DNA from 3 places in the Comamonas sp. MYb396 genome. Region 2 is predicted to be linked to each of the others. Evidence: predicted binding sites of a transcription regulator. Region 2 holds the regulator's gene; each other region holds the start of a gene.
What was found. Region 2 encodes FNR, which switches genes on or off when oxygen is low (the NO sensors DNR and NnrR bind a similar motif). Its sites were predicted from a motif close to TTGATNNNNATCAA; they were not measured.

Region 1 (3,274 bases), on a different contig from region 2:
CCAGCACCGGCAGCGCATCGGCGCGCGCCACCAGCGCGGCAGCCTCGTACAGCACCGCCAGGCGGGCGCGTTCGGCCTGCAGGTGTTCGGTCTTTTGCTGCACGCGGCGCTCCAGGCTGGCATACAGGTCCTGCAGGCGCACCGCCATGCGGTTGAAGCCCCGCGCCAGCGCACCAAACTCATCGCCGCCATCGGCCTGTACCCGCACCGACAAATCGCCCGCCTCCACCTGGGCCAGGGCCGTCTGCAGCCGCGCCAGCGGCCCAAACACCAGCAGCTGCGCCGCATACAGCAGCGCCAGCGCGGCGGCAATGGCCAGCGCCATCATCACGAACTGGGCGGTGTTGAGCCAGGTCGTCCAGCGCGCCAGTTGCTGCTCGATGCGGCCGACCAGGTGGTCCACCTCGCCGACAAAGCTCTGCGCCTGCTGGGCCGTGACCTCGGCCTGCACCACCTGGCTGCCAGTCACCGGCTGCTGCCAGGCTGCGCGCAGCCGCTGCCAGCGTTGCTGCACAGCTTGCAGGGCGGCACGCGAGGCCGCATCGCGCGGCACCGACAGCGGCCGGGCGGCATCGCCCTTTTCCAGCAAGGCCAGGCTGGTGTCGAGCTGGCCGATCAGCAAGGCCAGGCGCTGCGGGCTCGCCTCCGGCAAGGCCTGCGCCAGCTGCCAGGTCTGCATGCGCATGCGCCCCGCTTCGTTGACGGCCGCAGCGCCCCCTTCGAGCGACCAGGTCAGCCGCAAGGTCAGACCAATCGCGACCAGCGCCATCAGCAGCAGCGCGCAACCAATGGCGCCGATCTTGACGGCCAGCGGCCGCTGGCGTGCTGGCTGCAGTTCCCCTTTCATGGCCCCGCCTCCGGGTAACGCACCCCGCGCCGCTGCGCCATCTCGCGCCCCATCGCGGCTTGCACGGCAGGCTCCAATTGCGCTTGCGCGCTGGGGTAGGCCTGCGTCTCCTCTGCCGCGATATGGCACGTATAGATCTCGGCAAAATCCGCCCAGCGGCGCCGGGCCGCCACCAGCGCCTCGCCCGTCGGTGCATGGCCTGCTTGCACTGCCTGCAGATCCGCCCGTATCGCCGGCCACAGCGCCTCCATCTGCCGGTGCTCGGCCTGCAGCTGGTCGGCCAGCGCGCCCTGCCCCGCCGCCCGCAGTACGGGCAGCACATGCTGCTCTTCATCCTGGTGGTGCAAGGGCGCCGCCAGGTCAAAGTAGCGCTGCACATCAGCCGCCGCATCGCGCGCCTGGCCCTGCGCATCGCCGCCGCCCTGCTCGGCCAGGTAGGCACCCAGGCGGACCAATAGATCCAGGCTGCGCGCCACCCGGCCGTGGCAGGCCTGCAGCATGCCGAAAGGCTCGTCAAAGCCTGCTGTGGGTGGGGTGTTCAGGAGCTGTGTCACAGCCTCCATTTTCGCTGCCCATCGCTGCCTGTGCGTTGCGGTGTACGCCAAGCATGATCCAGGTCAAATTCTGCTGACTGGCGCAGGCGCACAGTGGTGCGGTACTGCTATATCTTTGCCCTGTTAGCTCTTTATGGCCAAACGTTTTCCTATCCATCCTGCGCATCCTGAGCGGACTTGCTGGGGGTGTGACCGTTATTGCGCTGCGTCGTCCATGGCTTGTGGCAATGGATCGGAGCGGTCGGCGCACCCGGTGGAGTTGTTTGGGCCCGATTGGGCAGAGTGGGATCCTTTGGCTTCTCAGCCTGCTGAGGGTGATGGTCTGCCAGGGCAGTCCTGATGTTTCGGGCGGCGTGCGGATCGTATGACGGTCGGCATTCCATCGCTCTTGGCCCTGCAGGCTCCTGCCTTGGCCCTCAGGCCTGAGGCCGGTTTTCGCCCGGCAGGCGACTCACTTTCTTGCTCGTGCAAGAAAGTAAGCAAAGAAGCACGCCCCTGCTATCCGTGTCCCCAGTGCCTGCGGCACTGGGGCAACCTGCGATGCTCGACCCAGGGGCGTGCCGCATAACTCACTACGCGCCAAGGCGCTCCGTTCAAACAGATGCGGCAAGCATGACCACGAAGGCGTGTGTCCTTCGGCACACGCCCGCCCCTGGGTCTGTGCTTCTCGGCACGGCTAGAAGGGGGAAGAGGGATCCAGCAGCCGCAATGCCATCGCTGCGCTCGGCATGGAAGGGGACTACACCCCCTTCTGTATGCGCCTGTGATGGGGCGTTTGCGGGCTGGCATGCGCGCCCCAGCGCGCATGCTTCGTGAACTGACTCGCCGTGGCTGTTTGAACGGAGCGCTTTAGCGCGTAGTGAGTTCCACGGCGCAGCCCGCAAACGTCTCAGCACAGGTTGCCCCGCAGCGCAGCGGAGGGGTCGCAGACAGCAGGGGCGCACTTCTTTTGCTTACTTTTCTTGTGCGAGCAAGAAAAGTGAGTCGGCCGCCGGACGAAATCCGGCCTCTGTCCTTCGACAGAAAAATGGAGATAAAACGGCAGCTGAATCCGTCAGCATCTCTTACTTGGAGGCTCCCGGCCTCTGTCGTTAGAACAAACGAGACTGCCAGACCTACGGCAGAGCAAACAAACAAAAGAGCTACTGCACCAAAGGCGTCTCCGCCCCTTCCAAATCCACTCCCACCACCCGCGCCCGCCCAGCCAACACCCGCAAATACTGCGACAAGCCCGTCGCAAAACTCTGCTGCCGCAACTGCTGCAACACAGCGGCCCGCACCTGCTCATAAGGCGGCACGGTGCCCGCATCGCGCTCCTGCACCTCCACCACATGCAGCCCAAAGCGGCTGTGCACCAGGCGCGGCAACACCCCCACCTCGGCATGGCCGAAAAGCTCGCGGGCGAACTCGGGGGCGCAGTCTTCGATGCGCAGCCAGCCCAGCTGGCCGCCCCGCGCGCCGCTGGGGCAGTTGCTGCTGGTGCTGGCAGCGGCGGCAAAGCGGTCGCCGGCGGCCTGCTCTTGCGGGGTGGCGCTGCGCACATCCAGCAGGCAGGCCTCGGCGCGCTGGCGCAAGGCGTTGATGTCGACACCCGGCGTCACTGCGAAGAGCACATGGCGTGCCCGCACGCGCTCGCCCCGGGCGTAGCGGGCGGCATGCGCCTGGTAGTGGCGGCGGCCGGCGTTGTCGTCGGGCTCGGGCAGTTGCAGCTCGGCGTCCAGCAGCTGCTCGATGGCGCTGCCGGCCGCTTCGCTGATGGCGCCGGCGCGGGGCACGGGGTCGTCAGCAGCGAGCAGACCCTGGGCCTGGGCAGCCTGGCGCAGCAGCTCGGTGCAGGCGCGCTGGCGCAGCTCCAGCGGGTCCAGCAGCTCAT
Region 2 (3,274 bases):
CGCGCTGGTCGGCGTGCCGCACCCCGATTTTGGCGAAGTGGGCGTGGCCGTGGTCATTGCCAAGGCGGGCCAGCAGCTCGATGCCGAGGGCATCATTGCGACTTTGAAAAAGCAGCTGGCCAACTTCAAGATTCCCAAGCGCTGCTTTGTCGTGGGCGAGCTGCCACGCAACACCATGGGCAAGGTGCAAAAGAACCTGCTGCGCGACCAGTACCAGGGCCTGTTCAAGGGCTGATGCGCCCATGAAGGCGGCCTGCGCCGCCATGACAAAACCCTCGCGCTGTGGCAGCCAAGAAGCTGCCACAGGCGAGGGTTTGCTATTGGGCGGATGCGCTTAGGTGGCGATCAGCGCAGCACCAGCACCGGTATCGTCGCATGGGTCAGCACATGCTGGGTTTCGCTGCCCAGCAGCAGGCGCTTCAAGCCCCGGTAGCCGTGCGATGCCATGACGATCAGGTCGCAGTTTTCCTTTTTCGCCGTCTCCAGCAGCGCCTCGGCAATCATGTCGGACTTGATCACCAGGGTCTTGATGGGCACGCCGGTGGCAGCGCCTTCGGCCACCACCTTGTCGACAATGCCCTGGGCGGCGCGTTCCCAGCCGTCCTCGATGCGCGCAATGTCATCGGGGTTTTGCATGGTGCTGCCCTCGAAGTAGCTGCGCGGGTAGTTGGGCGAGATGTTGACGGCGGTGACCGTGGCGTGGCTCAGCTTGGCCAGCGCGAGGGCGTGGCGCACGGCCTTCTCGGACAGCTCAGAGCCATCGGTGGCAAGCAGGATATGTTGGTACATGGCAGGCTCCTTTCAGGTCAGACGTAGGGCAGGGCGACCAGGGGCCAGCCTTGCCGTGGATTCAACACAGAGCATCGCCGCTTGCGGCTTGAGCGGATGTCGGATCAGACCGCGTTTGTATCCGCTGACGCGGCGACTTGGAATAGCTGCTTAGCTTAGGCCGAGCAGGCCTGGGTGTTGATCAGGCCCTGGAGCTTGTCGGTGTCCAGAATGCGCACATGGCGCTGCTTGACCTCGATGATGTTCTCCTCGGCAAACTTGGAGAAGGTGCGGCTGACGGTCTCGAGCTTGAGGCCCAGGTAGCTGCCGATTTCCTCGCGTGTCATGCGCAGGATCAGCTCATGCTGCGAAAAGCCCCGGGCATGCAGGCGCTGCACCAGGTTCAGCAAGAAGGCGGCCAGGCGCTCTTCGGCGCGCATGCTGCCCAGCAGCAGCATGACGCCATGCTCGCGCACGATCTCGCGGCTCATGACCTTGTGCACATGGTGCTGCAAGGCGGTCACTTCGCGCGACAGGTCTTCGAGCGAGGAGTAGGGCATCACGCAGACTTCGGCGTCTTCCAGCGCAATCGCGTCGCAGGAATGGCGGTCGTTGACGATGCCGTCAAGCCCGATGATCTCGCCGGCCATCTGAAAGCCGGTGACCTGGTCGCGTCCGTCTTCGGTGGCGATGCTGGTCTTGAAAAAGCCGGTGCGAATCGCATAGAGGGAGGTGAAGGTCTCACCGTTGCGGAACAGCGCGCTGCCGCGTTTGATCTTGCGCCGGGTGGCGACGATCTCGTCGATGCGCTCCATTTGTTCGGCCGACAGTCCCACGGGCATGCACAGCTCGCGCAAATTGCAGTTGGAGCACACCACTTTGATGGAGTTGGATGTCATGTATCAATACCCGTGAACAAATATTCATGTAGGAACGGCGTTCCTCGTATGCGCCTATTGTGCGTGCAGGCGCCAAATGGGTTCTTGATGTACATCAAGGACGCGTGGCAGAGCTTGGGGCACATTGGGGGTCCGCTAGGAAGAAGCCACATGATTTCCCTGACCCCCGACCTGCTGCGCCGTTTTGATGTTCCCGGCCCCCGTTACACCTCGTATCCTACCGCAGACCGATTTGTTGAAGCCTTTGCTGCGAATGAGTACAAGCAGGCGCTGGCGCAACGCGGCACCGGCCTGGCTGGCAGGCTCGCTCCGCTGTCCTTGTATGTGCATGTGCCGTTCTGCGCCTCGCTGTGCTACTACTGTGCCTGCAACAAGATCATCACCAAGCATGCCGAGCGGGCCGACGAGTACCTGGACTACCTCGAGCGCGAGCTGGACCTGCAGCTGGCCCATGTCAGCGCCCGTCCCACCATCAGCCAGCTGCACCTGGGCGGCGGCTCGCCCACGTTCTTGACCGATGCCGGCCTCAGCCGCCTGATGGACATGGTCAAGCAGCGTTTTCATCTGCAGCCCGGTGGCGAGTACTCGATCGAGGTGGACCCGCGCACCGTGAGCCGCGAGCGCCTGCAGCATCTCTACCAGCTGGGCTTTAACCGGCTGAGCTTTGGCGTGCAGGATTTTGACCCGCTGGTGCAAAAGGCCGTGCACCGCGAGCAGCCCGCCGACCAGGTGTTTGCCTTGGTCGAGCAGGCGCGTGAGATCGGCTTTGAATCTATCAATATCGATCTGATCTATGGTCTACCCCAGCAAAGCCCGGCCAGCTTTGTGCGCACGATGGAGCAGGTCAATGCGCTGCGGCCCGACCGCATTGCGCTCTACGCCTATGCGCACCTGCCCGAGCGCTTCAAGCCCCAGCGCCGCATCCAGGCGCAGGACCTGCCCAGCCCGGCCGACAAGCTGGCCATGCTGGCCCAGGCCCTGGCCGCGCTGGAAGGCGCCGGTTATGTGTATGTGGGCATGGACCATTTCGCCTTGCCCGACGATGCCTTGGCGGTGGCCAAGCGCCAAGGGCGCCTGCACCGCAACTTTCAGGGCTACAGCACCCAGCCCGATTGCGATCTGCTGGCGCTGGGCGTGTCGGCCATCGGCCGCATTGGCGCGACCTACAGCCAGAATGCCAAGACCCTGGAGGAGTACTACGACCTGATCGACCAGGGTCAGATCCCCGTGGTGCGGGGCCTGGCATTGACGCGCGATGACCTGCTGCGCCGCGCGGTGATCATGGGCCTGATGTGCCAGGGGAGCCTGGCGATTGAATCGCTGGAGCAGGCCTGGCTGATTGATTTTGCGCAGTACTTTGCCGCCGAGCTGGCCCAGCTGCGCGAGCTGCAGGAGCAAGGCCTGGTGCAGCTGAGCGACGAGGCGATCAATGTGACCGAGCTGGGTTGGTACTTTGTGCGCGGCGTGGCCATGGTGTTCGACAAGAACCTGCAGGCCGACCGCAACCGGGCGCGCTTCTCGCGGATTATCTAGCCCGCTCTGGCAAGTCTCAGCCCTGCCAGGCCGCCAGGCTCTTGTAGAGCATGTACGCGGCCAGGCACAGCAAG
Region 3 (3,274 bases), on a different contig from region 2:
CACGCCGGGTACCGACTTTGTCTCGCCCACCGGCCAGGTCAATACGCCAGCGACCGCAACACTCGCCTGCCATGCTGCGCAGCTTGCCATCTCCAAGCAGGTGGTCTGGCCGGCCAACATCACGCCCGTGGATCTGACGGGCAGCAGCTTCCCCGTCTCGGTGGTCTGCACCGGCAGCGACGGCGTGGTCGCGCCAGCGATCAATACCTCGATCACGCTGGACACGGCCACCACCGGCAGCGTCTCCGTCACGCCGGTGATCGCCAGCGGCAGCTGTGTGGTGACCGAGGGCACGCGCCCCGCACCGCCCGCCAACCATCTCTGGGTGGAAGACCCTGCGCCCAGCGTCTCCGTCACGATGGCAGCGCCCCCAGCGGTCAATAGCGCGCAGCTGGTCAACACCTTGGCACGCGCCAACACCGATATCACGATCAGCAAGACCGTGGCCGGCGGCCCGGCAGCGGGCATCAGCGGCAGCTTCAGCTTTAGCGCCAACTGCGGTGCAGACGGCAGCTTTACTACGGCAGTGAGCTTGAGCGGCAGCAACGCAGGGGCCATCGCCATCACCAACGTGCCCCAGGGCGCCAGCTGCACGGTGAGCGAAGCGCCCACCATGCCCGAGGCGCCGGCAGGCTACACCTGGAGCACCAGCCTGCCCGCGCCAGTGACGCTCGTCACCGCAGCCAATGGCAACACAGCCTCCTTCGTCAACACCTTGATACGCACGACGCCTGTGACTCCAACACCAGTGCCGGGACTTGGCGGTATGGGAGCGATGCTACTCACTGGTCTAGTTGCTGGTATGGCAGGTCTCATACGCCGACGGAAAACTAGCTGATTTGGGAGCCCTCTTCGGAGGGCTTTTTCATGGTCATCTGTCACATCCTCTCTGAAATTTTGTTGCACAAACAACTAAAAACATGGGTTTGTAAGAGTTCGTCAGTTCTGATTTGTATGATCTTATTCATGAATTGGATGACCAACGAAACACACGATCAAGAAAGCGCATTGCTGAAGGAAATTTTGCCCCCCAGACTTTGGAGGGCCCTTGCAAGAAACGGGCTTAAGACTATGGAAGAGGTACGACGGCTCTACCCGGAAGAACTGCTGCAAATGACCGATATAGGCCCCCGAGCATTCAGAAAGATAGAAGCCCTTCTCTTCCCTGGTCAGTATTACGTGCCTCACTTCCGGGATGATCTGAAGAACGATGCCCTGGATGGAAAATCAAAGTACCGCCCTGCTCTATGGCGCGCGCTCATGGAACTGCAGAGGGAAGATAAGGAGTCGGCACAAGCTGTGTCCAGGAGCTAGGATGACTCCGCGTTCAAATTTATGATGTGTGCACCATGCAAGAAGACACAACCCCGCCGCAACCCGAAACACCCCTGGGCGACGTACTTCAACCCCGAGTGAAGCGAATTCTCGAAAGGAATGGGATTCATACGGTGGAAGCGCTGCGCAGCGCCTATCCGCATCAACTGGTGAAGATGTGGGGACTGGGCATGTTCCGCTTCCGAACGATTGAGAAAGCGTTTTTCCCAGGCAAATCATTTACGCCGGCGCGGGTCTATGCACCAGTGCGGCACATCCGCGGCTCATCTCTTAACGGCGCCCTCGACCCGGCCACAGTTAAGGTTTTGTTCGATGCTGGAATCACTACTCCTGAGGAGCTGAAGGCGGTGGAGGCAGCTGAGCTTCTCAAGATCAAAGGCCTCGGTGTGAACAGGCTTCGCGAGATCGAGAGAGCCTTCTTTCCGGGTCAACACTACGAACTGCCCCGCGGCAAGAGGCAAGCGGCATTGGACGACGCTGCCTAACTTATAAATGGGGGGCCCCGTATTCCTCCACTTAGAATTGCCCCACAAACGAAAACCCTCCCCCACTGCCGTAGTGGCGACGTGAGAGTTTTTTCTGTGTTGTCTAGACAACGTTTAACGTTTCCATTTCTCTCCCAACGCGCACCAATCGCTACTTTTAAGTGATGAGGGTGAAGCTGATCATGAAACGCATTCTCAAAAAATTAGGATATACCTATAAGCTTAGCAAAGCTGCTTGAAAGTTTGCAATGGTTGTGTTTTCCCTGACTAGTCAGCTGAAGATTTAAGAGATGATTGGCAAACATCAAACCTAACGAGGGGATCCATGGCCAAATTTCACAGAGCTCTTGCGTTACTTCCGCTGCTGCTGTCTGCTGGAGCTTATTCGCAAACCACTACGCTCTACGCCCAAAATTTCAACAGCCCAGCCACAACATCCTGCACAGCTTGGGGTGGATCTGGGTCTGACAGTAGCTTATCCAGCGATTACAACGGATCAGGGCAGATTGGATCGGCAACGTTCACACAGGTTGGAACTGCTGATCGCGTTTGCTGGAACACTGCCCTAAACACAGATCCAGAAGGTACAGCGACGCCTTATTCTGGCGGATTCGCTCGCAATGGCGCAACTGTTGAATCGTGGGCAATTGCCTTTGACCCTCAGGGAAAGCCATTCATCAACGGCCAGCTCGACCTTGCACATGTGACACCGGGCAATCTCAACGGTATCGCAGTGCCTACAAACTATCCAGGTACTGCGACCAGTGTTCAGATGGGCCTGCGATTTTTTCGCATTCCATCTGGCAGCACTTTCAATCTTATTGCAGGCACAGCTACTCCCGTAGCATCTCCAGCAAACCCAGCTAATGTAGTGATCGCTGGTGTTACTCAAACTCCACTTCCCGAGTCGGGAATAGTAGATGTGACCAAAAATGCAAGCTATTCGCGCTATGCAGCGGATTGGTCAACACATCAGTTTTCAGTTGACACAAGTAACTTTGGTCCTGGAGATCGGCTTGCGATAGTAGGAACTGTGATTGAAAACCTGACCTATATTGTGTTCGATAATCTGGTTATCACATCAGATGATGTTCCAGCAAATCCCCCAAGCATCACAAAGAGTTTTGGAGCACCTCAAGTCAATCTAGGTCAATCCACAACATTAGCAATCAATGTGACTGGAAATGGTATTAGTCCTGTAAATGGATTAGCTATTACCGATAATTTGCCGACGCCAATCGTTATGGGTGCGGGGGGAGTTATCTCAAATACTTGTGGTGGTACGTTGGTCGCCAGTGTGGGCAGCAATCAAATTCAACTAACAGACGGAATTCTTCCTGCTACGGGATGTGAGCTTCAATTGGAGGTACAGTGGCCCTCCACTGCTGCTGCTCAGTGCTCAGGGTCGCCTGTGACGAACACTATTGTAGATGGCACTGACTTCACGGTCGGCA

Region 1: a site for FNR is predicted at 1,455-1,468, ahead of WH265_RS20630 (hemerythrin domain-containing protein). Genes of this name have one in related genera too.
Region 3: a site for FNR is predicted at 2,115-2,128, ahead of WH265_RS12225 (DUF7933 domain-containing protein). Genes of this name have one in related genera too.

Annotation. Positions count from the first base shown of each region.
Region 1 covers NZ_JBBGYU010000010.1:80,313-83,586, forward strand. Annotated here, with positions in the region: gene WH265_RS20625 (type IV pili methyl-accepting chemotaxis transducer N-terminal domain-containing protein) at 1-847, opposite strand, end outside; gene WH265_RS20630 (hemerythrin domain-containing protein) at 844-1,401, opposite strand; gene WH265_RS20635 (DUF3079 domain-containing protein) at 1,535-1,741, shown strand; gene WH265_RS20640 (peptidylprolyl isomerase) at 2,544-3,274, opposite strand, start outside.
Region 2 covers NZ_JBBGYU010000005.1:174,166-177,439, forward strand. Annotated here, with positions in the region: gene WH265_RS13375 (malonate--CoA ligase) at 1-235, shown strand, start outside; gene WH265_RS13380 (universal stress protein) at 346-789, opposite strand; gene fnr (fumarate/nitrate reduction transcriptional regulator Fnr) at 945-1,667, opposite strand; gene hemN (oxygen-independent coproporphyrinogen III oxidase) at 1,818-3,200, shown strand; gene WH265_RS13395 (sulfite exporter TauE/SafE family protein) at 3,217-3,274, opposite strand, start outside.
Region 3 covers NZ_JBBGYU010000004.1:417,351-420,624, reverse strand. Annotated here, with positions in the region: gene WH265_RS12240 (DUF5979 domain-containing protein) at 1-838, shown strand, start outside; gene WH265_RS12235 (hypothetical protein) at 967-1,314, shown strand; gene WH265_RS12230 (helix-hairpin-helix domain-containing protein) at 1,350-1,820, shown strand; gene WH265_RS12225 (DUF7933 domain-containing protein) at 2,146-3,274, shown strand, end outside.